4 regions of the Ammoniphilus soli genome follow, and region 2 is predicted to be linked to each of the others. Evidence: riboswitches for the same ligand, from Rfam matches in the RefSeq annotation. Region 2 holds a riboswitch; each other region holds the start of a gene.
The links. Region 2 has a riboswitch for cyclic di-GMP ahead of ABLT31_RS23060 (Spo0E family sporulation regulatory protein-aspartic acid phosphatase). Riboswitches for the same ligand answer to the same signal wherever they lie in the genome.
Positions count from the first base shown of each region.

Region 1: it holds a riboswitch for cyclic di-GMP, as region 2 does, so the genes downstream of both, ABLT31_RS10005 (hypothetical protein) here and ABLT31_RS23060 (Spo0E family sporulation regulatory protein-aspartic acid phosphatase) in region 2, are expected to answer to the same signal.
Region 3: it holds a riboswitch for cyclic di-GMP, as region 2 does, so the genes downstream of both, ABLT31_RS03800 (hypothetical protein) here and ABLT31_RS23060 (Spo0E family sporulation regulatory protein-aspartic acid phosphatase) in region 2, are expected to answer to the same signal.
Region 4: it holds a riboswitch for cyclic di-GMP, as region 2 does, so the genes downstream of both, ABLT31_RS21140 (hypothetical protein) here and ABLT31_RS23060 (Spo0E family sporulation regulatory protein-aspartic acid phosphatase) in region 2, are expected to answer to the same signal.

Region 1 covers NZ_JBEGDL010000003.1:438,287-445,421, forward strand. The annotation lists gene ABLT31_RS09965 (CvfB family protein) at 1-48, opposite strand, end outside; gene ABLT31_RS09970 (hypothetical protein) at 278-442, shown strand; gene ABLT31_RS09975 (hypothetical protein) at 635-811, shown strand; gene ABLT31_RS09980 (hypothetical protein) at 1,156-1,353, opposite strand; gene ABLT31_RS09985 (peptidoglycan recognition protein family protein) at 1,481-2,158, opposite strand; gene ABLT31_RS09990 (PH domain-containing protein) at 2,801-3,178, opposite strand; gene ABLT31_RS09995 (DUF3973 domain-containing protein) at 3,773-3,961, shown strand; gene ABLT31_RS10005 (hypothetical protein) at 4,723-4,923, opposite strand; cyclic di-GMP riboswitch class I at 4,962-5,049, opposite strand; gene ABLT31_RS10010 (hypothetical protein) at 5,141-5,275, opposite strand; gene ABLT31_RS10015 (hypothetical protein) at 5,891-6,103, opposite strand; gene ABLT31_RS10020 (LysM peptidoglycan-binding domain-containing protein) at 6,219-6,614, opposite strand; gene ABLT31_RS10025 (flagellar motor protein MotB) at 6,743-7,135, opposite strand, start outside.
Region 2 covers NZ_JBEGDL010000013.1:149,056-156,190, reverse strand. The annotation lists gene ABLT31_RS23085 (spore germination protein) at 600-2,171, shown strand; gene ABLT31_RS23080 (Ger(x)C family spore germination protein) at 2,177-3,418, shown strand; gene ABLT31_RS23075 (hypothetical protein) at 3,415-3,645, shown strand; gene ABLT31_RS23070 (GerAB/ArcD/ProY family transporter) at 3,697-4,785, shown strand; gene ABLT31_RS23065 (PAS domain S-box protein) at 4,893-5,183, shown strand; cyclic di-GMP riboswitch class I at 5,395-5,482, shown strand; gene ABLT31_RS23060 (Spo0E family sporulation regulatory protein-aspartic acid phosphatase) at 5,559-5,738, shown strand; gene ABLT31_RS23055 (winged helix-turn-helix transcriptional regulator) at 6,009-6,335, opposite strand; gene ABLT31_RS23050 (DoxX family protein) at 6,470-6,862, shown strand; gene ABLT31_RS23045 (pirin family protein) at 6,925-7,135, shown strand, end outside.
Region 3 covers NZ_JBEGDL010000001.1:678,527-685,661, forward strand. The annotation lists gene ABLT31_RS03785 (hypothetical protein) at 1-183, opposite strand, end outside; gene yppF (YppF family protein) at 429-650, shown strand; gene ABLT31_RS03795 (YitT family protein) at 1,075-1,884, shown strand; gene ABLT31_RS03800 (hypothetical protein) at 2,103-2,336, opposite strand; cyclic di-GMP riboswitch class I at 2,317-2,401, opposite strand; gene ABLT31_RS03805 (AzlC family ABC transporter permease) at 2,658-3,374, shown strand; gene ABLT31_RS03810 (AzlD domain-containing protein) at 3,365-3,685, shown strand; gene ABLT31_RS03815 (ArsI/CadI family heavy metal resistance metalloenzyme) at 3,763-4,236, opposite strand; gene arsC (arsenate reductase (thioredoxin)) at 4,257-4,679, opposite strand; gene ABLT31_RS03825 (arsenic transporter) at 4,710-5,996, opposite strand; gene ABLT31_RS03830 (ArsR/SmtB family transcription factor) at 6,015-6,341, opposite strand; gene ABLT31_RS03835 (ATP-binding protein) at 6,549-7,135, shown strand, end outside.
Region 4 covers NZ_JBEGDL010000012.1:13,592-20,726, reverse strand. The annotation lists gene ABLT31_RS21190 (hypothetical protein) at 70-603, shown strand; gene ABLT31_RS21185 (CFI-box-CTERM domain-containing protein) at 766-1,086, opposite strand; gene ABLT31_RS21180 (YvrJ family protein) at 1,212-1,367, opposite strand; gene ABLT31_RS21175 (DUF2922 domain-containing protein) at 1,423-1,647, opposite strand; gene ABLT31_RS21170 (DUF1659 domain-containing protein) at 1,711-1,938, opposite strand; gene ABLT31_RS21165 (N-acetylmuramoyl-L-alanine amidase) at 2,034-2,720, opposite strand; gene ABLT31_RS21160 (hypothetical protein) at 2,713-3,198, opposite strand; gene ABLT31_RS21155 (hypothetical protein) at 3,265-3,447, opposite strand; gene ABLT31_RS21150 (hypothetical protein) at 3,449-4,417, opposite strand; gene ABLT31_RS21145 (helix-turn-helix domain-containing protein) at 4,442-4,783, opposite strand; cyclic di-GMP riboswitch class I at 5,563-5,650, shown strand; cyclic di-GMP riboswitch class I at 5,736-5,826, shown strand; gene ABLT31_RS21140 (hypothetical protein) at 5,839-6,264, shown strand; gene ABLT31_RS21135 (sunset domain-containing protein) at 6,563-6,823, shown strand.

The DNA of each region.
Region 1 (7,135 bases), on a different contig from region 2:
CTGTGCCTTCCGAACGACCTCTAATGTTTCCATCTGACCAGCTTGCATCGTTTTCATCTCCTCTTTGTCTTCACCATTCGTCTTTGTTAAATTCTTTGCAACTATCTAGATTTTATGAGTTAAAATCATAGCTTATTGGGAAAAAACCAAAAAGTCAATGACAGAAGAGGACTTTGGTGTTTTTTATCAAATTAGACTATTCTTATAAATTATGATAGAATAAAAATGGAAAATCCCTCAAGTGACAGTCATCACTAACTTATAAGGAGTGAAGTAGATGCAGGCTGACATGAAGATGGAAGATGTATTGACGAAGTTGAGACAATTGAAAGAAAAGGGAGAACCGTTATCCAAGAAAAAAGTGAAGGAAAAGCATCCCCAGCTGATGAGGAACGCTCTATTTTATTTTCCTTCCTGGGAACATGCACTAGAAAAAATGTAAGCCTCCATTATAAACAAGGGGATTTTAGCTGCGTAGCTGATATCCCCTTGTTCTGTTATTCTTCCATAAAAAAAGAATCCTCCATATTTTTGGCATAACTTTTGCTTAACAACTTGACTTATGTCGAATATTGCGATATTATATTTTTATAAAGAATATACAGATAAAATAAAAAATATAGGAGTGTAGGAAATGGAATATTTTAAGAAAAGCTGTAAGTCTTGTGGAATTTCATTGAGTAAATTTGAAGAAGAAGAATACGATAAACACTGCATCGATTGCCATAAGGAAAACACCCATGCAGAAAATAATTTAAGAAAAGTACCTGTACTTATTCGCAGCGGCCGCAAACGAGTTTTTACTGCATAGCAAGAAAAATAAAAATTGGTTCGCCATACAATAACAAAAAGAACTCTCCAATATGATGGAGAGTTTTTTCGCTTTATCCTTAAAGACTATAAAACCCAAGTGCCACAAATCCAATAAGCGCTCCAATTCCTGTAGCAATGACTACATGCATGGGATCTACTCCTTATTTGATAAATGTTTTAGTATCTGTAGAATGCCCAAAGTAAATAAGCTGTAATCACGAATTGTAACTAAATGGACACATTTAAAGAGAGTTTGTTCACTATAGCACTTTAGTGAACTTAAACAGTAAAAAACCGATTACCTCTATACGGATAATCGGCCCTTCTTTACTTGCTTCTAGTTTAAATGATTTCTAAGGTATCTTCTTGAAACCTTAAGTATCCCTTGATTTCCTCTTTAATCGACTTGATTTGTGCATAGAGGTCCATTCTCTCCTGCCAGGTAATGTCAGAACGCATGACTTCTTCTTTTAACTGTTCCTTCTCAATGATTAATTGTTCAATTAACGGTTTATTTTGGAAACGATAACATTTTGGCATAAGAAGAATGCCTCCCCTTAATCGTTTAATATAGTTTCAAGCCCAACAAACATAGTATTATTGTATATCCAAGCAGTTACATTGTAAAGGCTTTCATGGTTATTTTTTTAAGAGACCACCCAAGTTGCTACTTCACCTCTTGCCCACTCACCTTCCTCAGCTCATTAGCAAGGCGGTTAAATTCATCCTTACTTGCTTTGTCTACAACCAATTCCCAAGCTACACCTGGAAACCTAATGATCTTGTTTGCATCTTCTGGTTTCATCATATAAGCACTTTCTTTTTCTACAAGATCCATAAACCACTGTTTATCGATTCCAGTGCCTGGACAACTTTTTGGTTCCTTTCCGTTGATTAAACACTCACGATGGAATACAACTTCTGAACCTTTACTTCTCCAATGTTTACAAATTTTAATAGCAGTTTCTAACTGTTGTCCAAGCAGTACATCATTCCCTTTATCAAAGTTACCGATCATTTCAAACATAAATGGATGGATATCTTCACTTCCGTTATACCCTATAGCTGATGCAGGCATTTGGTCTGGATTGCGTCCGGTCATAATCTTTCCATCAGGGAATATGGTAATGTGCTGAGCGATATCATCCCATCCTTTTGTTTTAACGTGATAGTCCCTCATTCCATCTTGAAGCTCCCGATGATTATTTCCTTTAAAGTGGGAATGGTTTGGAGAGTGTGTGTGGTGAACATGAATTGCATTGAATTGGGCTGTTAAACTTACATTTTTAAACCAAACTAAAAAAACATCTGCATTGCTGAATAATAATCCATATTGCCAACTCATATACATCACCTCTCTATTCTTATTTATATTAATCTATTAAACTACTGTTATAGTTGTGTGAAAGATAGATAAGAGTCCTTTACCTATTCACCTTCCTCGGATTCATGAAGATGCTGTTATTATAGTAAAAAGAAAAAAAGATCATTCAAACGAATGATCTTTTTTAGCCAACAGTTAAATATGATACTCCACTTTTCAGCTAATCGCTGTACTCCATAAGATCCACATTTGCCTCATTATGTCCTTTAATTAAACTGAAATTTTGGTAGTAAATAGTCCATATCAAAAGAAAAGCGATTATACCGATCGAAAAAAACTTAGCAGCTGAATAAGCAGTACTTATTAAGTAATTCGTTCTGCGCTTTTTCTTATATAATTTCATAGAAATTACATTACTCTGCTCTTTCATGATAATCTCTTCTCTCTTAGCTTGTTTTAGTTCAGAATAATTCAACTAACATAATTATATCTTGTTTTGAATTATTTAAATAGATGCATTAATGAATTTACCCCATTCATTTAAGCAAGCATCTGTATCTAAACCCTAGTTCAGATTGGCAAAGATGGATCGAGCGTTTAGATGAAATGACAAAAGCCCTCCATAGAATAATGGGAGAGCATTCCTATTCATAAATGAGAATTTTATTTTAGCACGTATTCCGCAAGAACACTTTGCAATTCGTAAATATTCAAACTCTTATTAAATTTCTTTTGCAGCGGCTGTGAACTACCGGTCATCCAAATTTTCAACTCAGCATCCAGATCAAAATTTCCAGCCGTTTCAATACTAAAATGAGTTACACTTCTGTATGGAATAGAATGATATTCTACCTTTTTTCCGGTCAAACCTTGTTTGTCTACTAATATTAATCGTTTGTTGGTAAATACAAACATGTCACGAATAAGCTTGTAAGCCCTCTCTACCTCTTCATTCCTTGCTAAAATAGTCGCAAACTCCCTTTTCACTTCATTAATATTCACCTCTGAAGCTTTTCCCATCAAACCGTCTAAGAAACCCATTTGCTCTTCCTCCTCTTCATGATTTGCTTTGCGCCTGTCACAGATACCCACATGTGCTACCTTATATGCAGAAGAAAGTAAAATGACCACACTTTGTGGTCAAAAATGTGGGCAGTCAGTATTTATTCTTCGATTCTCCGCACGACATAAAACAACTTGCATGAAATAAACTCGATGGTTTGATCAATACCTTGATTCAGCATCCTATCTATAATGTGCTGAGGGACCATCCATTCACATTGGTGTATATAATGGTTCTTGGATGCCTACCAAAATGTTTAACTATCACTTGCATTGATGGTCTTTTAAAGTCCCGTTCCTTCAAGTATATCCACATTAAGTACTTACTTTTGCCAAGATCTAAGATGATTTGTATACCCATTTACTCCTCCAATACTACAATTGCAATTGACTATAATAATCGCGTAAAAGCTTGCATTTCATTTTTAAGACAGTAAAAAAAGAACACAAAGCCATTAGACTGTGTCCCAATTCCATTAACAAGTAGCAATTTGTCAGAATTTGATTGAATTTGACAAGAAGTAATTGTTTAAGAAAGAATTCTTATCATGTAAAATAGAGAATGTTGTGAATTTGAGGGCGAATGGAGATACTGGGGAAATGGAGATTGAAGGGAAAATGTACTTTTGCATCAAATGTGGCAAATTACATCTAGATAACAAAACAGAAGTTAAAATTTTCTCAACTGGCTACACATTATTAAATGAAGAAAAAGTACCTTTAGGCATATGTACCTTAAAATTGCTTAAAGAAGAAAATTAGAAAAGTCAAGGTTGAACGGTATCCTCCAATTGTTTGATACGCAAGTTTATAGATCGTACTCTTCGGTACAATTCAATTCTTTCTTGCCAAGTTATTTCAGAATTAATAACTTGGTTTTTTATTTCTTCTTTAATATCATTAAGTTCCTCAATATCGTTTATCGAATTGAGATAAAGTGTAAACTCATCCATATTCTTCACCTTATGTAAATTTTACCTTTAACATTGTTTATACTCCTATTTTGTTGTTTTGTCTAGATTTTTTATAAAAAAATTACGAACATTTTATTTATATATAATACACAGTATACTGTATGCGATTAAAAAAGATGTTAGCCAAAAGACCAACATCCATTAACATGCAACAGGGGAGTTGCAATTTATACTAGAGATAGGGTGTTTAGAATTTTTATAAACTTGTTTTCCATATATGTAACCATTCAAAATATGGAACTACTTCTCCTCTTGTCCACTCCACATCCTTAATTCAATAGACAAGCTATGTGCCTTATTCTTATCCTGCTTACTTCCCACTCACCTGGATCATACTTCGGTTATATCTAAAATATAGAAATTTCGAAAATATTCCGCTTGAACAAATCGCTAATGATCTTGAAAGAACCACCGCTACCATAAGAAGATTGTTAAAAGAACTTAAAGAGCATGTAGCCTCCGTCGAATCCTCCTACACAGCTAGGTGGATTTTTGGTGTTTGTTAGAAAACAAAAAGATCATCCCGAGTATGTCCTCGAAATGATCTTGTTATTCGCAAAGCAACTCATAGATATTTCTATACGCCTTACTTAAAGTTAACTCAATAATATCAATTTCTTTATGAGTCAGTCCATAATCCTTGATTAACTGATCTCGAAACTCCATACTAACCACATCATTAAAATTGTTGGAGTCCATTCGCATTAAATCAATAATATGCAGAATCTGTTGTTTGCTATATCGGTTCATTTTTACCCTCCATATAATAATTGAAGGGGACTTTTGGCTTTGGCAACTGGCTGGCAAATCGGATTAACCAATGTAGCCCCTTTAGCTTTGCGTCGCCATCTTTCGATGGTTTTGCCTTTAAAATTAATTTCAATTTTACCATAAAACTGGTATTGTAGTTAGTACATTTGGCACGGACAAAAAAATTTTTTTCGTCGAAATAAGATCAATCAAATTTTTATTGAACACTGTTGTACTGATCGATCAGTTCATGCAATGATTTTTCAACATCTTTCAACTGTTTAACCACTTCTTCGTCCGAAATATTCCCTTTACTTATGTTGTGTCCAATATCGATTAACTTACCATTCATGATAGCCAATTTTTCCATAGTCTCAAATTTTTTTCGCACAGTTATTCTCCTTCTTGTAAGAAATAAAATAATACATCATTCGTGCGTTTGTTCCTATTATACACATTATTATACAAAATCCTTCTTATTACCTACAACGGAAATAAAATACCTATAAATGATTTGATAATAGATTCTTTAGAATTGTCAAAAGTTAGTTTTGGTTAGGTTTTTAATATTGCACCTTATAGAAAAAAGCCTCTGAACTGTTACAGAGGCTCAAAAAATGTGTTATTTTATTTATTAAATATACTCAGAGAAGCCATTGGATAAGCGTTTAGATTTAAAATATGCATATCATGGTAATCACCATGTGCAGAATCCAAGTTGGGACGTTTTAGAGTCAAAGGTAACAGACATGATGTCAGAGTTTCTAAAAGGAACTTAGTTGACCTCTGCTCCCCTCTTCCTATCTTAGAATAAAAAAGAGGACATCAGTCCAATACCAATGCCCCCAACATGGACTAAATGAATTCTACAGTTAGCGTTTAACCTTGCGGCTATGGTTATTGACCACCTAAGTTGTGGTCAAAAAAATTACTTGGGCAAAAATGTGGGCATTTTGCAAACAGATTTTTATTCTTCAATTCTCCGCACGACATAAAACAACTTGCATGTAATAAACTCGACGGTTTGATCAATATCTTGATTCAGCATCCTATCTATAATGTGCTGAGGGACCATCCATTCACATTGGTACTGAGAAAACCGATAAATTGCATCCCCTACCACTTCCAATTTTATACCTTGTGCAGATAGGCCATCTTGCATCATCTCTTTAGCCTGCATCTCAGGTCCCCCTCATCCTAGATTTCTCTCCAAGTTTATTATACTACTAGAATGATAGGTTGTGCTCCCAAAACTGTAGCAATTCTATAATTTTTTTCAATTGTTCACCATTTGGCTAAGGAAGCAAAATAGTTTGTCCGGCATGGATCGTCGGACCGGAAAATCCATTGCTCTCCCTAATTAATTGTACAGCTTCTTCACGAGTGCGTTCCGGATAAAATTGCCCTGCAATAGCCCATAAAGTATCTCCCGGTTTTACCGTGTATAAAAGCCCCTCAGGCTTGGCAACGGGTATTGATTCAGCTGTACCGTCATGCTCTTGATTCACAAGCATAGCTTGTCCATTATCATCTCCATACAAGAAAAAGGTAAACCAAAACACACAAAGAATACTAAGCGAGAGCAGAAGAATCATTCCTTTGTTCGTATCCCATAACCTAGCTAGTTTAGATGATTCCTCCGAACGACCGTTTTCCTGCTTGTCCCATTCATGATAGAAATGAATATTCATAATAGAACCCCCTCTTGCTTTCCTATCACTACTATATGAACAAGAGGTAGAGAGTATGATTAAATAGCAATAACCAGAGAATAAAAAAGAGAGTGTCCATAAAAGCAAGCTTTAGGACACTCTCTTTTTTATTGTTCCAAACTAGCGATAGCTATGACCACCCGCCGATTTTTTTGTCTTCCTTCTGGAGTGCCATTGGATGTAATCGGTCTTGTATCCGCATACCCCATGGAAACGAAGCGATCTGGCTTTAGCCCATGCCTCTCAATGAAGAAGCGAACAACCCGGCTTGAGCGGGCAGCAGACAGCTCCCAATTGGAGGGGAAGACCAAGTTGGAAATCGGTTGATTGTCCGTATGCCCCTCTACAATAATCTCATTGGGAAGCGTTTGAAAGAGTTCGGCCAGTTTGCCAAGGAAAGGGATCCCGTTAGGGAGAATTTCTGCTTCCCCTGATCGGAACAGAAGCCCGTCCTGCAATACCAATTCAACTCCTAGCGGAGTTCTTGTCGCCTGCACTTT
Region 2 (7,135 bases):
TGTGTAACCAATGATGAGAGGACCCCTATCCAGTAACTTTGGTATGGCAACTGTTGAATATAAGCTGAATGTATTGCCATCACGAAAAAACGATGGCTTATGGAACGTTTATGTATAAAGTGACCAATACAACACAATGCGTAATTAAGTTGTATCGGCGGTCATAATTGATCCACCTTTATGCGGTGTTCGCATCCCAATAGGGTAAACCTTATTGGGACTTTGAATGGAGATAACAATGTTTCAATACTTTATCAAATCCCATTTACATATCCTAAAAACTATTTAACTATCGGGAGTCGATTGTTCAGGAAGACTGCTATGGCAGTCTTCTTTATTTTTTTCTTAGTGTATAAGAATCTCAAAATCGATAGATTAAAAGCAAAAATCAGCCCATGTCGGCTGTTTTTTGTTTTACATCAATTAAAAAAACGGCTAGATGCCGAACGGCCGCCCCACAGTTCCATTAATTGTGGAAATTATGTACGAATATTTCAGTTGCTTATTGGTAAAATATTCATTAACAAAACCATCTAGTAAAATTAAATTTAAGATACCTTGATGAAAAGGGAGGGAAGCAGCCGGTCATGTTGATTCGCATGATTCTTCATCAGCTTCGGAAGAAAGAACAAGCCCACATGCAACAGCAAATGACGAAACAACAAGACCCGCTCTCTGCAAACTTAACCCAAAATATCCGGGTCCTTAGTGCCATATATGAGGAATGTTCCGATGTCGCCTTTCGTCCTTTTTTAATCGGAGGAAAAGTTAAAGCTTTCCTTATTTATATAGAAGGACTATCCAATATTGAAGAGATGGATGCGAACGTACTCGCTCCGCTAATGCAGGAATCAACGGAGAAACTGAATACCCTGAATGAATTGCTGGAAAAGAAATTATCCGTTACGAAAGTGCAAAAGGTGAAGACTTTTGCCGATTGCGTAGAAAAGCTTTCTATCGGTAATCCACTATTATTGTTGGAACAGCAAAATGAGGGTTTCGCTTTAGGCTTGGCCAAATGGGAGAAGCGATCGGTTGAGGAACCTACGGCTGAAAGCACTGTCCGGGGACCACGCGATGGATTTACGGAAACATTAGGAGTTAATATATCCCTGCTGCGAAGAAAGCTTAGAAGCCCTAAATTGAAAATGAAAACGATGAAAGTGGGCAGCTATACCCAGACCGAGGTGGCCATCGCTTTCATCCAAGATATTGCTGATAAAACGTTAATCGAAGAAGTGATGAATCGGCTGCAGCGAATCGATATCGATGGGATCCTGGAGAGCGGGTATATTGAGGAAATGATCGAAGACAATCCTTTTTCGCCGTTTCCCCAAATCTTAAGTACGGAACGTCCTGATGTTGCCGTTTCCAGCTTGCTGGAAGGGAAGGTCGTCATTTTGGTCGATGGAACCCCTTTTGCTTTAGTGGCTCCAACGACTCTCTATTCTTTATTGCAGTCTAGCGAAGATTATTATGAACGATTTTGGATCGGAACAGCCATCCGCTGGCTGCGGTATTTATTCGTGGTGATTTCCCTGCTGCTGCCTTCCTTCTATGTAGCGGTTCTTACCTACCATCATGAGATGGTCCCGACTACCCTTCTGATTAGCATGGCATCTTCACGGGAAGTCGTGCCGTTTCCGGCTCTGGTAGAAGCGTTGATCATGGAGATTACATTTGAAGCGCTGCGGGAAGCAGGGATCAGGCTGCCTAAACAGGTTGGCGCTGCCGTCAGCATTGTAGGAGCCTTGGTCATCGGTCAAGCGGCGGTTCAGGCCGGGTTGGTTTCCGCTCCTATGGTTATGGTGGTAGCGATTACGGGCATTGCCTCCTTTACCATTCCCCGCTACACAGCCGGGATTGCCTTAAGGATGCTGCGCTTCCCGATGATCATTCTTGCAGGAACGCTCGGATTGCTCGGAATTATGATTGGGATACTCCTCATCCTGATCCACTTAAGCACCTTGCGTTCCTTCGGTGTGCCTTATTTGACTCCGATGGCTCCGATGAAGGGGCGGGACATGAAGGACGTCCTGATGCGGGCACCCTGGTGGATGCTGAACACACGCCCGCACTTAACCGGAAAAGATAACCTTTACCGGCAGGCTCCTGGCAATAAACCGAATCCCATCCATGGGGATGACAAGACAAGTGCAAGAAAGAAGTGAAATGAATGCGACTGAATCTTTCTAACTACCGTCCCATTGTCTTTCCAATGAAAAAAATCAGCCTGATTCTTTTTCTTTGCCTGAACCTATGTTTGCTTACAGGCTGCTGGGATCGAACTGAAGTCAATGATTTGGCCATTGTGACGGGAATTGGCTTGGATCAACAGAAGGAGAAGGGAATCGAATTGACTATTCAAATGTTTGTTCCGAAAATGGTAAGCGGAGGCCAGGCAGGAGGCGGAGGAGGAGGTGGAGGAGGTGGTGGAGGAGGAGAAACCCTCTACAGGTCCGGGACGGGAACGACGATTGCGAATGCTCTCGCAAACCTTCAGGAGAAAATTCCACGGGAGGTTTTCTGGGGTCACACCAAGGTCATCGTGATCAGTGAGAAGCTGGCGAAAGAAGGCATTCGCGAACCGATGGACTACTTGGCCCGTCATCCTGAGCCCCGCCTGAGGGCCCATGTATATGTCAGCAAGGGCAAAGCAAAGGATGTCATGGCTTTGCTCCCCCCTCTGGAACGAAGCTCCGCGGAAGTGCTGAGAGAATTGTCGGAATCCGAAATATTGATAGAAACAACCTTAAAAGATTTCCTGCAGATGCTAATCAGTGAAGCAGCTACAGCGGCCGTCCCGATGGTCGACATCTTGCCGCCTCAGAAGGGGCAAAGCAAGCTGCAATCGATAGGCTTTGTTAACCGCACGGCTATTTTCAAAAAGGATAAAATGATCGGTCATATTGATGCGAGGCTGACAAGAGGAGTTCTTTGGCTGAGAGACGAAATCGAACAGGCCACTATTACGGTGAGGCCGGAAGCGGCGAAGGGAGGGCATGTCTCGGCAGCTCTGATTCGTGCCCATACAAAGCTGCTTCCCGAAATCGAAGATGGGAAATGGAAGATGACCGTTAAAACGGTAGCGGAAGATGATTTGGTTCTCAACGGCACAAATTTGAGCCTAATGGATCCCGAAATTACAAATATGGTAGGAAAGGAATTGGAAAAGGAGATTGAAAATCGCATCCAATCAACACTCCAGAAAGTTCAAAAAGAAATGAGAGCGGACATCTTCGGATTCGCAGAGGCTTTTTATCATAAGTATCCGAAAGAGTGGGAGAAAATGAAAGACGAATGGGATGATGTCTTCCCCAAGGTGGAAGTCAAGGTAGAAGCCAAAGTGTATGTGCGCAGACCCGGTTCGTCGACTGCTCCGCAAGGATTGCCTGAAAAAGAGGTGAAGAAAAAATGAAAATTGTAGCCGCATTGGGGATCACCATCATTGTTGCCCTTATGGCGCTATTTCAAATCGCTAGACTGGATCCCCAGAAAAACCAAAAAGAAAAAGCTGCTTTTTTGGCACTAACAGCGGCAGGATGGCTTCTCTCCCTCCTGCTCGTATTCTTTCCGGACATGCCGGGGCCCAAGCAGTTGATCATGACGATCTACAAACCCTTTGGGAAAATTTTAGAGCAATAAAAAGCGAGGAATTTTAACGGTATCCTCAAAAGAGGGAAAAGAGGTGAAAGCATGCTGGAAAAAGGAAAAATTTCCGCTTTGCAAATGGGAATCATCATGTATCCGGTAGTTGTAGCAACTGCCGATCTTTTGGTTCCGGCGATTACCACGAAGTACGCCAAGCAGGATATGTGGATCTCTCCCATTTTGGCTTCCGTTACCGGGTTTCTTGTTGTGTACACAGTAAATCAGTTAAACAAGGCCTATCCGCAGGAGACCATCATTCAATACAGCGGACGCATACTCGGTCAGATTCCAGGAAAAGTACTCGGGTTTCTGTTTTTGCTATTTCTTCTGTTAACAAACGGTCTTATCATTAGACAATATGGAGAATTCATCGTCGGCAGCTTTCTTACGAAAACGCCGTTGACATTGATCATGGGCAGTATGGTACTAACCTGTGCCCTTGTTGTGCGCGGTGGATTAGAATCGTTGTCAAGAGTAGCCCAGATGATCGTACCGGTGGTGGTTTTATTGTGGGCATTGATCTTTACCCTGCTTATACCGGATATGGAAGTGAAGAACATGCTTCCCATTATGGGGAAGGGAATGATGCCTTCCCTCCTGGGGGCGATTACTCCGATGGCCTGGTTCACCCATTTTGTGCTGCTTTCCTTTTTTCTTCCCTTCTTGACGGACCGGGAAAAAGGAATGAAGTCGGGGATGATATCCGTCATCTGTGTGATGATGACTTTGTTTATCATCAATATAGGAACCCTTTTCCTATTTGGAGGCCTTACATCCATGTTAGCTTACCCGGTGATGAGCGCGGTACGGTATGTTAGTATTGCCGACTTCCTGGAACATCTTGAATCCCTCGTGATGGCGATTTGGGTTGCGAGCGCTTTCCTTAAAATCTCAGCCTATTATTATGCGCTTGTTCTAGGCACTTCTCAATGGTTGGATATTTCCGATTATCGAGTTATCGTCTTTCCGCTGGGCCTTCTTTTGTTGGTTTTTAGCCTTTGGTCGCTGCCAAATCTTCAAGAAGTCAACTATTTACTGACATATGTAGTATTCAATAATTTGGCCTATGAAATGATCATCCCGCTATTACTATTACTCATCCATACCATAAGGAAAAAGATGGTTTCGAAGTAGATTTAAAGCCCAAATGAGTTAGTACCGTAGCAAGTTCCTATCCGCGCATCATTGATTTCTCCAGGTTTCATGGGCCATTCATGAAATATTGGGAGTAGCTAGAGCCCATGGAAGATGAGCTAAAGAAAATTGAAGAGTTGCACAATCTGATACCTGAACATTCCCAAGATATGATTATCCGTTTCACGTCACTGGGGATTTTAACCTATGTATCACCTGCTTCCAGTCTTCATCTTGGTTATGAACTAGAAGAGCTAGTCGTAAAAACGGATAAGAAACTCAGCGGTTTATTAGAAAGTGAATTAATCGATTTTGAATTATTTATAAGGCATAAAAGTGGGAAACGAGTAGAGGTAAGGACTACCCTTTCACTAATTATATCAAAGGGGAATAGGTAGACCTCTCTTTCTTTGTCACAGATATTACAGAACAAAAGCAACCCGAAGAATTCATTAGATCAGAACAGTTATCCGTTGTAGGAGAATTAGCTGCTGGTATCATGTTAGTACACTTGCAAGACAATGCAGTATCAATGAAACCGCTCCAAAAACCGTCACATTTTTCCTTTTTTGCCCATGATATAATTTGGATAGAAATTTAATACTTACAAATCGATAATGGCATACTCACCCGAAAGGGGAGGACGCAAAGCCTACGGGTCTAAGGTGATAAAAGCTATGGCAGCCGGGTTACCGAAATTGTGCATATTCCTTATAAAGAGAACCGCTCAGTTTCATTAGAGTGATCTTTTTTATTTACTGGAGGGGATTAGCATGGTTTCTATTGATGAAATAAGAAAAGAGATCGAACAATTAAGGGCGGAGATGGAGAATAAGGCCATGGAGCATCAATTGAACTTTTTGCACCCGGAAGTCGTCCATCTAAGTCAGTTATTAGACAAGCTGATTGTACAAGTGATGCAGGAGGAGCTAGCCATCCATACATGTGCATAAAATGAGAGCCTACATAATACAAGGCTGTAGGCTTTTTCCTTTTAAATCGTCACTTATTGAACAATTCTTCCCGGTAGCTTATTATTTGCTAACGGAGTCAATAGTTGAGGAGCCATGATGATAGCGGCTCCTCTTTTTGTTCAGCTATTGGGCAGTTATCTTCAGTAAGTTTTATCCCTAACGCCATTTTTTTGTTTTAAAGCAGTTATTCTAAACCCAGAATATCATTTTTGTGTTTTCGTATAGAGATTAATAAGTTAAAACCCAGCCTTATTTGGCTGGGTTTTCTTTTATCCATTTCTCTGCCCACTTTTCACACTCTTCCATCATGGGTTTTAATGATCGACCCTTTTCCGTCAGTTCGTATTCAATGCGGATTGGGATTTCAGGATACACGTTCCTTCTTACAATATCCGCTGCCTCCAACTCCTTAAATCGTTCTGACAACACTCTATCACTGAGGGTTGGGATGATTCTGGATATATCTTTAAATCTGGCTGGACCGTTCATTAAGACACGAATAATTAAACCTGTCCATCGTTTGCCCAGTAGTTCAAAAGCGGACTCAAATGTAGGACAGAGCGTAAAGTCTTTCATGGAAACCACCTCCAATTATAATTTTTTATAAGGTACTTGACGTAAGTAAGTATAACACAGTATGATACTTACATAAAGTTAGTTATAATAAAAAGTCAGTAAATAATAAAAGGTAAAAAGAGGGGGCAGTCTTAATGAATCTTGGTCTTTTAATCATTCGTTTAGTCATTGGTCTAACATTTATGGGACATGGCGCTCAAAAACTGATTGGTTGGTTTGGAGGGTATGGACCGAAAGGAACCGGCGGTTGGATGGAATCCATTGGGATGAAACCCGGTGTCCAAATGGCAATCCTTGCAGGATTAAGTGAATTAGTAGGAGGCTTGCTTTTTGCTGCGGGGTTTTTGACGCCTATCGGCGCACTACTCATCGCTGCTACCATGGTGGTGGCTATTTTGAAAGTTCATGGACAAAACGGATATTGGAGTGATAAGGGAGGATTCGAGTACCAAATGGTTTTGATTGCGGTGGTAATCGGTGTGGCTCTTATTGGTGCAGGTTCTTATTCTCTTGATGCGGTGCTATAAGGTAATTTGAGATGTTTAGATCATTAAAATGGGAAATATAAACGAAAACACAGGAGGTTATCATGATTAAGGTATATCCAGCAGAATCGCGTTTTACAGCAAATCACGGGTGGTTAAAAACTTCTCATAGTTTCTCATTTGCCGAATACTATGACCCGAATAACATGAATTTTGGTTCTCTCCGCGTACTAAATGATGATTATGTAGCCGCAGGCAATGGATTTGGAGCACATCCGCATCGGGATATGGAGATTGTCTCCATTGTTCTAAAAG
Region 3 (7,135 bases), on a different contig from region 2:
AGTAAGTACCGCTACATCTGCAATATCTTCAGGTGCGATCTTTTCCTCCAGATCCGGAGTTTTGGAGTCGTTTTGATCCGTTGTTTCTTGCTTGACTTCTCTTGGAATAACAGGTCCATACTCAGTACAGCCCGCCAATAGAAAAAATAAACCGAGGAACAGAATTTGAAAGGTATTTTTCATTTGATTGCCTCCTTTTAAGTTATTGACGGCTTACTGGAACAGAAGGTTTCAAATAGGAAGAGGGAACAGTGGATTTTGGTTGAATTGATTCAGCCGCCCATTACCCAACGTCACTCTTTTCTTGTTGTGGAAATTGTTTACCCCTGTTGAAATTTGTCGTAAGTTTAAATTTTTAGAAAAAGATAGGTTGTTGTAAATCCATGTTATGATGTATATGTAAACGCTAACAAATGGGAGGGTTATTAATGACTTTAGAAACTTTAATCCATAATTTTATTCAGGTTAAGGAAGTGAAGCCCTCTAATATCAATGAACTTCTGGACTTTATCCAACGCTCCTACATCAGTGAAGAACTTTCCCTTTCTCAGTATCGTGAATTATTCAAAGGTCTCCATGAGCGCGGTGCAGAAAAGCCTATTTATTTTAGTGATTCTGAGGAGATTGAAGAAAGCACTGTAATATTATAAAAAGGTTCCTAATTTAAAGCCTTCGGGGTTACCTCGAAAGGCTTTTTATTTTGTCGGCAATGGTCAGAAGGGTATCATAACTGATCGTGTTAAATTGTGCTATAATAAAATAAGTAGAAGAAAGTCCGTGGTTTTTAAGTGAGGTTATACTCCTTCTTGCATTCTCCACAGGAATTACCCAATGGGTCTCTTATAATTATTGGAGATTAGCTAAACTATTTCTAATTTCTTTTATCCATAAACTAAAACAAAGGTTTAATCTTTACCCTCGCGTTTTTAATAGCAGACTTGAGTTTTTCTAATTATCAAGAGGGACAGAATCATTACCCAAAGGAGTGAGAATTGTTTGGAAACAGCGCATGCAGAGCAACAAATTCAACATCAAAAATTGACAAAACTGAAAATATTAAAGAGAGCCATTTTTATGTTTTTAGGGGCTTGTTTTGTTGCCGTAGGACTGGAGATCTTTCTAGTTCCCAACAAGGTTATTGATGGGGGGATTGTTGGAATCTCGATCATCCTTTCACATCTTTTGGGTATCAAATTGGGCTATCTGCTTTTCTTGCTCAACTTGCCTTTTCTTTTATTAGGATATAAGCAAATCGGAAAGACGTTCGCAATATCCACCTTATTTGGAATAAGCGTTATGTCAATTGGAACATTTTTATTGCATCCTGTTCCCGTCTTGACGAAAGACCCCCTTCTGGCTGCCGTGTTTGGAGGAATCATTTTAGGCGCCGGGGTAGGGATGGTTATCCGTTATGGCGGATCGCTGGATGGCACGGAAATTATTGCCATCTTGTTTAATAAGAAAACGCCTTTCTCTGTTGGGGAAGTCGTGATGTTCTTCAACTTGTTCATTTTGGGCAGTGCCGGTTTTGTGTTTGGATGGGACCGGGCGATGTATTCCCTGATTGCGTACTATATCGCGTTTAAGATGATAGATATCACCCTTGAAGGGTTGGACCAATCAAAATCCGTATGGATTATCAGTGACAAGCATAAGGAGGTAGGAGACACGATTCTAGCTCGTTTAGGTCGTGGAGTGACTTATTTACAGGGTGAAGGCGGATATACTGGTGATGACAAGAAGGTTATTTTTTGCGTAATCACTCGACTGGAGGAAGCCAAGCTCAAATCCATTGTAGAAGAAGTAGACAAAACGGCATTCTTAGCCATTGGGAATATCCATGATGTTAAAGGAGGACGATTCAAGAAGAAAGACATACATTAATGGGAGAAGGTGCAAATGGCATTCACAACGGATAATTCAATCTTTTTATTTTGCTATATTGTTAGTCGTTGGCGTGATAACTACGAAATTACCAAAGAGAACGGTTTTCTTGTTTTTTTATGCGAAAAAAGAGGGAGTCCCTCAAAAGCTAGGCTTTTGGGACACCCTCTTTTTTCTATTTGAGATTTATGATCTTAAAGGACGTAGAAAGCTTGCAGCTAAGCGCTTACGAGGTTTTCTTGGAGTCTACTGTTTAACATTTGGATTCGTTCATTAATCCCTTGTATAGACTGATATAACTCAATTCTTTCTCGCCAGTTTAACATGGGGTCCATAACGTCATCCTTTAGTTTTTCCTTTACTACCCTTAACTCTTCAATGTTTGTCATCAATTCGAGACGCTTGATTTCTACCTTCACTTTCATTTCTCCTTTCGGTAACCCGGCTGCCATGGTTATTCAACGGTAGGCCCGTGGCTTTGCGTCTTCATCTTTCGATGAATTTGCTATTATCGTGGTATAATCTATTTTTATCATAATTATCAGCAAAAGAAAAGGGGTAGTCCTTGTCAAGTTAATGAATATATTGTTTAAATTTGAAGGCTTGAGTGTTTGACAAATATTTTTATACATGATTTTATAAATAAAGCATGATTGTATGCTCATTTATGAGGTCTCGTAGAGAAACAGACTATTTTTATGAAGCTGCAGGAAACGGTTCAAGAAAGGTGAACCGTATTTTCTATTTGTTTGAACTTGAATGGAGGTTGTAGGGTGAGTCTGGAAAATGTTCAACTGGAAACCCATATGGCTCAGAGGGAAGACAGTTTTTTGCAAGGGGTGAAAGATTGCGTTCCGACTTTACTGGGCTATCTTAGCATTGGGTTTGCTGCTGGTGTTGTTCAAAAGACAGCAGGGCTTAGCATAGCGGAAATCGCTCTTTATGCCGGGTCAGCTCAATTTATTGCCGCTGGGATGATAGCCGCAAGCAGCTCGCCTACTGCTATAATTATTACCATTTTGTTTGTGAATTTACGCCATATTTTACTTAGTGCTGCCTTATCTCCTTTTTTTAGACATCTTACACCGTTCAGGAATATGCTTGTGGGTTCTCTTCTTACAGATGAGACGTTTGGCGTTGCGATTAACAAGAGGGCAAAAGAAAGAGGCATCAGTGAAAAATGGATGCATGGCCTCAATATAACCGCCTATCTGAACTGGTTCTTAGCCAATCTTGCAGGGGCGTATTTCGGGCAATGGATTGCAAATCCAGAGAAGTTCGGACTGGATTTTGCTTTGCCCGCTATGTTTATCGGTCTTCTTATTCTCGCTATGATAAGCAGATCCAATTTGAAATTAGATCTTATTGTTGCGGTAAGTGCCGTAATTATCGCTGTGGGCAGCAGTTTTGCGATCTCAGGCAGTATGGGTGTCATTGCAGCGACGGTGCTGGCCTCCACGGTAGGGATGGTGATGGAAAAATGGAAGTAAGATGGGGTATGTTTTTGATTATTGTAGGTACGGCTCTTGTTACGTTCATTCCAAGGGTACTGCCTTTAATGGTACTAAGCCGAATTGAATTGCCGGAGTGGGCTATGCGGTGGTTAAATTATGTTCCCATTTCTGTGATGGCGGCTTTAATCGGCCAAGAGCTTTTGATGCATGACGGAGAAATCTCATTACTTAATTTAGAAGCATTAGCAGCCCTGCCGACCTTTTTAGTGGCCATCATGACACGCAGCTTGTTATCGACAGTCGTTGCAGGGATTACTTCCACCATGGTGTTACGATTTTTGTCGTGATAAAAAGTGTCCTATCGAGCAGGATGCAAGAAAGCGCCTTTCCATTGGGGAGAGGCGCTTTTTATTTGAAACCAAATTTATTTCTTGAACTTGCCTAGTTCTATGGCTACAGGGGTAACTTGATTAGGTGCGGGTGCACAGCATAGAGATAGATCTCTTGGGTCACCAGCCGATTCAAATTCGGAGTCTTCCTTGGTATAAAAGATCTCCCATGCATTGTCATCCGGATCGTACACCCATACTTTATCCTGGACCGCATAACAGCAAGTCGTACCCATTTCGTCAATCGTAAGAAGTCCTGCAGAGCGTAATCTTTCGCCAAGAGCTAATACTTCTTCGGTTGTGTTCACCTGGAAGCCCAAGTGGTTAAGTGCACCTTTTTTCTCAAAAGGTCTTACATTCAGCGAGAAGTGCAGAGCCGGGTCATCTAATTCAAACTTCGCGTAGTTGTCTTTTACCTTGGTGGGTTCCGTTCCGAAAAATGCCCGGTAGAACTTTAGGGATGCCTCTAGATCCTGGCAGTTGATGGCGACATGCATTCTTTTTATCATCGATTTTCCCTCGCTTTCATTTATTTTCCTTCTTTTGCAAATTGCTCCATGCGTGCTTTTATTTCGTCGCGAACCGTACGGAACTGTTCCATAATTTCTCCTTCGGTCCCGGTGGCTTTAGCCGGATCGTCAAAACCCCAGTGCCATCTCTCGGCTTTAGGATTGGATACGACGGGGCAATGGTCATTGGCATGACCGCAAAGCGTAATAATGTAATCCGCATTCTTTAAGGTTTCAGGATCGATGACATCAGAGGTATGGTGGCTGATATCCACTCCGGCTTCTTTCATCGCTTGCACGGCACGAGGGTTTAAGCCATGGGCCTCAAGGCCGGCGCTTCTTACCTCATATTTGTCTCCAGCTATTTCATGCAACCAGCCATGAGCCATTTGGCTTCGGCAGGAGTTTCCAGTACATAGAAAGTATACAAGCGGTTTTTTCATCGTGAGCCTCCTAAAATTCGTTTGATTTTTTTATGAAATAATGATTAACCAAAGGTACAGTCCAAGGAGAGTAATGAACAGGGTAGGAATCGTTAATACAATCCCTGTTCGGAAGTATTGCCCCCAAGTAATGGTAATGTCTTTGCGGGAAAGGACATGCAGCCAAAGAAGGGTAGCCAAAGAACCGATAGGCGTAATTTTGGGTCCCAAGTCGGATCCAATAACGTTTGCATAGATTAAAGCCTCCCGGATGATACCTTCTGTGGATGTCCCCTGTATTGCTAGGGCATCGATCATCACGGTTGGCATATTATTCATGATAGAGGAGAGAATGGCCGCAATAAATCCCATTCCCATCGTTGCTGAAAGCAAACCGTAATCGGCTGTCCATTGGATCGCCTGTCCTAACATGTCGGTAAGACCGGCGTTACGAAGTCCGTAAACGACAACATACATCCCGATCGAAAATACCACGACTGCCCAGGGAGCCTCTTTTACCAGCTTTAGAGTATCCACTTTTTCGCTGCCTTTCGCTATCCAAATAAAGACGATTGCCGCGATTCCTACGATAAATGAAACAGGAATTTCAAAGGTTTCGCTCAAAACATACCCTAATAACAGGACTGCTAAAATGATCCAGGACAAGCGAAATAGTTTCAGGTCCCGGATCGCTTCACTTGGCTTTTTCAATTGCGACAGGTCATAGCTAGCAGGGATGCTCCTGCGAAAATACAGGTAGAGCACACCTAAACTGGCAAACAAGGAGAAAAAATTAGGAATCAGCATTCGGCTCGCATATTCCACGAAGCCAATGCCAAAGAAATCTGCGGAAACAATGTTGACTAGATTACTGACAATCAGCGGCAAGGAGGTAGTATCAGCGATAAAGCCGCTGGCTATCACATAAGAGATGACCATTTTTTCATCAAATTTCAAAGCCCGAACCATAGCTAGTACGATTGGGGTTAAGATCAGAGCGGCCCCGTCATTCGCAAAAAAGGCAGCAACCGCAGCACCAAGTAAAATGACATAGACGAACATGAGCTTTCCGTTTCCTTTAGCGAGGCGAGCCATGTGCAGGGCAGCCCATTCGAAAAAACCAATTTCATCCAAGATCAATGATATGAAAATGATGGCAACGAACGCTAAAGTCGCGTTCCATACAATGCCTGTAACGGTCCATACGTCTTGCAGCGTGACCACTCCAAAGCTAAGGGCCAATAAAGCACCAGCTGAAGCAGACCAGCCAATGGAAAGACCTCTTGGCTGCCAAATCACAAAGACAAGCGTAATGGCAAAAATGATAGCTGCTAACATGACTTCTCTCTCCTTCAGTTAGGCCTCGCATTGGACAAGGAGGCCTTTCTCCTCTAATTCCTTAAGTTTCTCGGAAAGGTCAGGCAGCTTATCTAATGAAAAGCCGATATCTTCAAATTTGCTGTAGTTGAGCGAATAAAAGACCCATTGCCCTTTCCTATTTTCCGTGACTAAGCCAGCACTTTTTAATCGGCTTAGGTGTTTGGAAATAGCTGGCTGCGATATGTTGAATATCGGGGTGAATTCACAGACGCAGCAATCACGATGTTTCAGCAGAGTAACCATTTGAAGTCTTGTTGGGTCTCCTAGAGCTTTCAAGCAGTCAGATACCTGGTTTAGATCCATCTATCATCCCTCCCGTTTGAAGTAAAGCCTTTTTATTATTTACTGTATTCCCAACAAACAACATTATAATATAACAATATGGTTATATCAATATTGAGTCTCATTTTGTCTTAGAACATGAACCGTTTGAAATACCTGTGTATTGTCGGTTCTTTTAAAATTTGGTTAAATAGTAAGAAGAGTTATTAAAACTGGAGTTGAGATTGCATGAAGACCAATATATGGGCATTTATCAAGAGGCTTGAAAAGGTTTGGTTAGCAAGACTTTTTTCTCTCACCTTGTCAGTCTCGATTCTCCTGCACATTATGGATGGTTTCAAAGCTCCCCATTATTTCTTATGGGAAGCGATAAATATAGCGGTTCTCCTGCTGCTCGGAATACCGATGCTTTTAAAATTAAAATCCAGTGAGAAAGTAAAAATTATCGCGGAAAATGAGTTGAATGAAATCAAGGAAGAATTCAGGGATACAGTACGCGAGCAACAAGGAATGACTTTTAAGTTTAAAAAGGTGGATGGTAAATTTATTCACACTTTATGTGATGGCGCCCTACTGTATAGGATAGGATTGACTCCAGAACAAGTCGTCGGAAAGGAATTGCATGAGTTTCTGTCACAAAGTAACGCTTCGCAGAAAGAGTTGTTTTATGAACGCGCTTGGAATGGTGAAGAAAATGTAGTTTATGAGGGTGAGGCCAATGGCATTACTTACCTTGCCTCTTTGCGACCGGTCATGAGAAATGGGGAAATTTGCGAAGTGATTGCGTCATGTATAGATATTACCAATTTAAAAAA
Region 4 (7,135 bases), on a different contig from region 2:
AATTCCCAATTAATATTTTCATGATATCATGTACCATAAGTAAATGATAACTTATAGGTGGAGATGACGATGAAGAAGAAATGGTTTTGGGCATCGATTACTGTTTTGGTAATTATTTGTGCGGGGGGATTTGCCGGTTATAACTATGTTATTAACAAAGCATCGGAAAAAATAGCTGAAGAACTATCGAGTAACGAAGAAATCATGAAAGATCTTAATAAAATAGCTGGTTCCAATGAATTATCTAATGAAATATCTAATGAAATATCTAAAGCGGAACTTTTGGCGGACGTAGATCAAGAAACTGATACACAGGACAGTATGGAAAAAGAAAGCCCAAAAACAGGTACATCAGACGGTACGACTAATAAATCCGATCAAAGCACAAGCAATCAAAACAGTAAAGGTACTAACCAATTCGCTAGTAAACAGGATGCAGTTAAATTTGCGATGAGTCGGTTTTCAGCTGCAGAAATTAATCGTTTTAGAAAAATGGCTAGTGATGGTTTGACTGTAGAAGAAAAGAAAGAGCTAATAGCAATCGCTTATTCTAAATTCTCTGCTGCAGAGATTGAGGCTGTGAAACAAGCGGTTTCTCAATAATCAATTATTAGAAGGTTATTCATTTTTGAATGCCTTTTTATTTTTGCCCGCCTCCGGGGGTGATACCCCTTGGGTAGGGGGTCTGACCCCAGTTGATTTTACCCATGCACCATTCCTTTCAATGAAAAAAGCCCCTTGGAATCCCAGAGGCTTTTTATGATATCAAACCAGTTGATACTTCTGTTTTATATACCACCAGAGGATCATAGTTGTTACAATAGGTAAAAGGACTATTGGATGAAACATTGCATATACCAACAACACTACTGGAGCCAATAGGACTCTAACCGTCATTTTTAACATTTCACTGTCAGCAATGAGCTGAGCAATTGGCGGAGAATATTTATAATACAGCTTTACAAAGCCTTTGGGCAACAGGCTATTGATGAAAAAATAGTCTTTGATGTCGATAAGGATCAAGACATTGATATATTTGATGTAGTGGCAGTAGCTAGAAATTTTAACAAATAAGAGAGATAACACAAGCGTTCATAGGTTGTGCTGTACCAAAAAGAAGGCCTGAACTCCTCCCGTACGGATGAGGATCAGGCCTTTTTGCTTTTCGTTCGACCAGTGCCCTGCTGAATAGGCTTTGGGTTTCCGCCACTCTATGTTTCCTTCCACCCATGGATCGCTTTGGTCATCTCGGCAATCGAGGTGGTCAAATTATCCATCTTGTTTTCCACCCTTGTGAGCAAATACCAGGAAACAAAAATGGGGAAACCCAGATTGCCGATCAGTGGAATGAGGTCCAACTGTTCCATAGGGTCTCCCTCCTTTGGGTTATTCGACAGGTGCCTGTCACCTGTCGAAACCGGATTACTCTTCAACGCTAAAGTCAGTGACGGTCCGTTCCGTAATTCCAGCATCTTTAATGGATGCGATGTCGAACAATCCTCCAATGGCTAGAACCGCTTCCATCTGGGCTTTCACCGTTGCGGATGTAAGATCTGCTTTGGGAGCGGGGACGTCCAGCTTTAAGGTTTTTCCGTCCAATTTGTTGAAGTACAGAGAGATGAGGGATTCGTTAAGTTCACGAGGCATGAGGTACACCTCCTTTCATTAGGGGATCAAATCGAGGAACTGTCTGGGGAGTCAAGATGAAGATTAGCCAAGAACTTCGATGATTTCTTGATCCGTGGAGAGAATGACTTGATCGAGAGGCCATTCGGATAGGGCTGCCATGGCTTGTCCGAACGCGTGGGCGTTCTCCAGGGTAGCATTTGCAGCATTGACGTTCTTGTAGATGCGGGTCTTGCGGATGGCCTTGCCATCGGGGCTCATTCCGCTGATGAAGACGAGCTTGATTTCCTTGATGTCACGGGTCATTAGCATGTGGTTCACCTCCTTTCTTTGATACTTTTATACTATCATCTTTCTTTTTTTTGTAAACAATAAAATATAATATTTTATAGTTTTTGAGTACAAAGTTATTTTCTAGGAGTTCCCGTTAAATTCACTTTAAAATCCAGCTCATCCCATTCTACGGTGTAGCCCAAGGCCTCGGCTACCTTTCGAATGGGGGCAAAGGTCGTTCCTTTATCAATATAGCCCATGGCAATCGGATTTCCGTTTCGGCAGATGGATACGTGACGGTGGGGGGATTCGAGGTCTTTCATTAGGCGGGACCAAGGAAAGAGAGGGCCAGGACAGTTGGGTTTATTCACGGAGTCTATTTCATAGTGCCCAATAATGTACTCACGGGTCATAGGGATGTTCCAGCGACTAGCGATTTGGCGGATAAGCCAGAGCCCGGCTTGATACTGTGCTTCGTCAATGGCTCCGCCTCGATCTTTTCCTTCAAATTCAATAGTGATGGTATAACGGTTGGGGTTGCTGCCACGAAGAAGGATTTGTTTAGCTGAGGGCTTTAAGATCCGTCCATTGGTCCAGGCGCCATCGGTTTCCTGGACGTACTGGTGGATCTCTCCTTTCTTGCCCACTCCATAATGGCTGCTTACTTTGCTGTTGGGGTGTTGGAAGTGCGCTAGAGTTCCCGCTAGCGACCCGGCCATCGTATGTAGCACGATGAGCGCAGCAGCGTGCCTGTCACCACCCGGGTTTTGTCGAACGTTAGGCGTGAAGTGAGGGCTGGGTTTACATTCGATATTAAACATGGGAAGTACGCTCCTTTTTAAATTGATGATAAAACTGGGTAGCCGCGGCAATGTGTCCCGGGGGAAAGATCCCTTTCCAAAGCTGGAAGAGGGCTGGATCATGAACTCTTAACAGGACTTGACCTATCCTTGTCATCATGATCAAGGCCAGCTTTTTCTCGACCACCATGAAAAGGTCGGTATGGAAGGATAGATCGGTGAGAATTTCTTCAGTTTGCGCATTTACAAGGATTGCAATTGGACCCGTATGGGCGAGGTGAAAGGGAGCGGAAATGAGTTCGCCTAACTCGTTATGATATGTAAAGGTGCCAGCGTGAAAATAGCACATGGTCTCTCCCATCTGTTCGATATGTGGCCAAGTTGAACGAGGGGAATGAGGTTTCAAGAGTTCAAGAGCTAATAGATTCATGAGAAAATATCTCCAAGGGTCATTTTTCGATAGTCCTTCGGTATGCTCGTTCATTTCTATTTGGTTCATTTGTCTTTACCTCCTAGAGAGATGGTTTGGATTCGTTGTACTGTCTGAATTTATAACTGCGTTACATCATTTGGACAGCACGAGGAAAACTTGTTGCTTGGCGCGAGCCAAGTTTTCTAGGAAGCATTCATGATGATAGGATTGGAGGCCTGATTCTGGTGTAGAATACAGTCCCCCATTGAGGAATGAAGCGACCGTAAGAGAACAGGAGACGCACATCTGTCTACCATATTGTTTCAGTCTAATCATGCTAAAGTTCCCCCAATGCTTTTTTCAGATCATAGAGTTGGGCTTCTTGCTCAGGTGTTAGCTTACCGGGATCTTTCGGAGGGCAATGGATCTGTCTCCAGACATAGATAGGGACATCGGGAGGACAAGGCGGAATACCGTCTGGGTCTTCATAGGGATGTGGTGCTGGAGGAGGAGAAAGAGGAGTGTTCCACTCGTTCTGGAGAGCTTTATGAAGATAAGCGGCAAATCGTTCTTTGTCTCGGGAATATCTTATGCATGTCCGGATCTTATTCAAGTATCCTTGGTCCGTGTAGCGGGGGTGATCTTTCCACTTCATGTATATCGTTTCTATGCTTTCCTTACGGAGGAGAAGTTCGGGATTCGATTGAATGGCTTGATAGAGGATCGGTGGAAGGGAGAAGATCGGTAGATCGGTTGGTTGCTTAGGCAAGGTCGTGATGGGTGAGCGTGAATCAGGCTGAACATCGTTATCCGGTGGTTGTGGCTTGTCTAAAATGGGGGCGTTAATCTGTTTGCCATTAGGAGGATCGACTTCCCGTTCAGGAGCGACCGTATCCTCTTCAATAGGGAGAGACTGTGGTGAGCTAGAGGTACAAGGAACAAAGTCATGGTCGTAGTCTCGGAGTGCGGTCAGTGGCAGGAGTGCTTTTTCCGGACAGTTTTCGGGGTAGAGGTAAACGGTAACGAGACATTGGTTCGTTCCGGGTGTTTTTCTTAAATCGATCAATCCATAGTTCCATAATGGCCGGAGAATCTGATTGTAAAATGTAGAGTTACCGACTTTAAGTCGCTTCGTTAGTTGAGTCAGGGAAAAGGGTAGAACGGTGGGGGCTGTCGAGTGGAGCTGATCTTTCCAGCTGTGGAAGTTTAGCCAAGCTAAGAAGGCTTTTTCGCCTAACTTGGGGAGCCAATCGGACAGGGTAAACGGATAAAGGGGAAGATAGGGGAAAGTAGAAAGCGTGGACATAAGGTAACCTCCTGAAAGTGGGTGTTAGGGGAGTGGATCTTCTTGGACAAGCTTCTTGAGCGTTTGGATGATCTGGCGACGCTGTTCCTCATCTTTGGCTTGGGCTGCATAAAAGTACAATTGCTCGAGAAAGTCTTCGTGATTGAGAGGCAAAGGTATCCAAAAGTCGGGAAGAAGAAGCTGAGGCGCTGTATGTAGGGGGTGAGAGAACTTAATTAGGGTCTTCAGAGATAAAGTTCCTTGCTGTTCAATTTTTTGGACATATTGAAGACTGTTGTTCAAGCTTTTTGCGAGTTCTAGCTGCGTATACCCTCGTCTTTTTCTTAATCTGCCAATATTCTCGCCAATCATTCGACGCTCGTCCATATGAATCACTCTCCCCATTTCACTTTAGAAAAAAGATGCAGAATTGAAAACCAACCAAATGGTAGTATTCTGTGTGAAGGGATTCACAATGATAGAGTGAGGTTCCTACAGGAGCCGTCCCCGATTGGGAGAAGAGATGATCTGATCATCAAGATCTTTTAATCTATCTATTATTTAAGTCTTTTAAATATATATTTATATAAATAGACTCTCCTGAAGGAGAGATTAGCTGTTTATAGATTCCCATAGGAGGAGAATAGAGATAAGAGAAAGGGTCCCCAGTGAGGAAAGTTGGGGTCATTCCTTATTGGGGAGAATCGGGAGGTAACCAGTCCTTCTCCTGAGACAGGAGAGAAAGTGCCTTATTGTGTTAGGGCGTTTCGTTAAGAGAAGTAGTAGATGGGCAAAATCCGCTCTCCTAGGTGGGGAGTGATATCCATTGAGTGCCTGTCACCACCCGGATTTTGTCGAGAAACGGAACGATCCCAGAACGGGAGAACGTGCTAAGTAAGGGGACCGTTCACAAAGAATAGTCCTTCTAGTTGGGAGATGTATTCCGTTTTAAGAGTAGCCTTTAATATAAGAGAAACTCTCCTAAACGAGGAGGAACTTCGGGGGAAAGAAACAAGGGTAACTATGAAAAGACTCTACGCACTATTACTATTAAAATTAAGTCTTAATGACTACCCATAAGAATAAAAGATAGGACGAATGGGATATGTTCTTATAGGCTTAGGTATTGGTAATATCTTCTATAGAATTCGACAAAAATATAAATCGTACGACAAAGGCAAAATCATTGAAAGATGATGACGCAAAGCTAGAGGGGCTAACCCAGCCACACTGATATGCCAGCCAGCTGCCGATAAAACGGCCTGTTCGATTTATTTTTCAAAATAATATAAGGAGGGCCGTTAGTGATTTGATCGAACTCATTGATTTTTCTTACTCAAATCGATAAAGGCAAACCTATGGAAACTTAGGGACGCAAAACTAAAAGGGGCTAAATCCAGAATATCAGGATAAGCCAGCCAGTTACCGAAAGGAGAACCTATATGAGGTTTACTAAATTAATTATGATTTCAGCGCTAGCAGCAGCGATCTCGTTTAGTGGATTATCTGGAGAAGTGTATGCTAAAAATGAGACTACCAATAAACAGCAACAAAAAGTTGTGACTGAAAATGATATAAGAACAAAATACTTTCCCTTGTTTAAACAGCTAGAAAGTGAAGCGAAATCAAGTCTAAACAAATTAGTTTCAGATGCATTATCAGGAAAAGGTAGTTTTTCAGAGATAATAGCTAAAGGAAGACAGCTTCGGGAAGATATAACTTTAAAGTTTAACCAGTTGTTGGAAGAGATGGAGAATGAACTCGTAGCTGCTGGTTTAAACACGGATTTAGTGTCCGAAGCTGAAGAAGAGTTTAGTAATCAAAGCCTTATTCAGAAAGAGAAAATTAGAAAGAAATTTGATCAGTGAGATAGAAAATTAATTCTCGATTATTAGCCGTCCGAAAGGACGGCTTTCTTTGTTGATTCTGACTCTGTACTATGTTTTCTTGAAGTTGAAAGAATAAGCAGCAATTGGAAAGCAAACATAGAAGATGAAGGGATACATTGAAAATAATTAGAATAGGATTATTAATTACGTTCACATAAAAAGGTTACTTTGAATTGATAATATATGTATTAGGTAATGGTAATATAGTATAATTTTACTAGAAATTTATACTCACTCAAGGGAAAAGGTTTAAATATAGTAGAAAGGAACTAGCTATATGAAAAGAAAAATCATTATTTCTGTACTTTCTTCAATATTTGTATTATCAGCCATAGGAGTAGCAAGCGCCAATCATGGCGTAATTAACGATCATTCATACAGTTATTGTAACGGAGGAGTTAAAGGTAATATAAGCAATAAAGGAGAAAGGATATACCACGTTCCTGGTGGTCAGTTTTACAATAAAACAAAAGCGGAGTATTGCTTTAAAACGACTGAACAAGCACGTAAAGCTGGATTTAGGGCTTCAAAGAAGTAGGATAAGATTTAGATTGTGAATGTCCGCCTCTGGGGATACCCCCCCTCAGGTTAAGTAACTTGAAAGAAGTTGAGACTTTAGGTTAGGTCTGACTATCTATAAGTGATCAAGCCTAATTTAGATTCAAGTGATATTCGTATGGAGGTGTTACATGGAGGGAGATGCTAGGGTTACAAAGGGTAGTTCCTTTGTTAGCCTATCGTAATATATAACCAACTTTTATCGGAACTTTGCCCGCTTCGGGGGTGATACCCCTCGGGTAGGGGTCTGACCCCAGTCGAAAAATGTCGTTGATTACAAGGTTATTTAAGT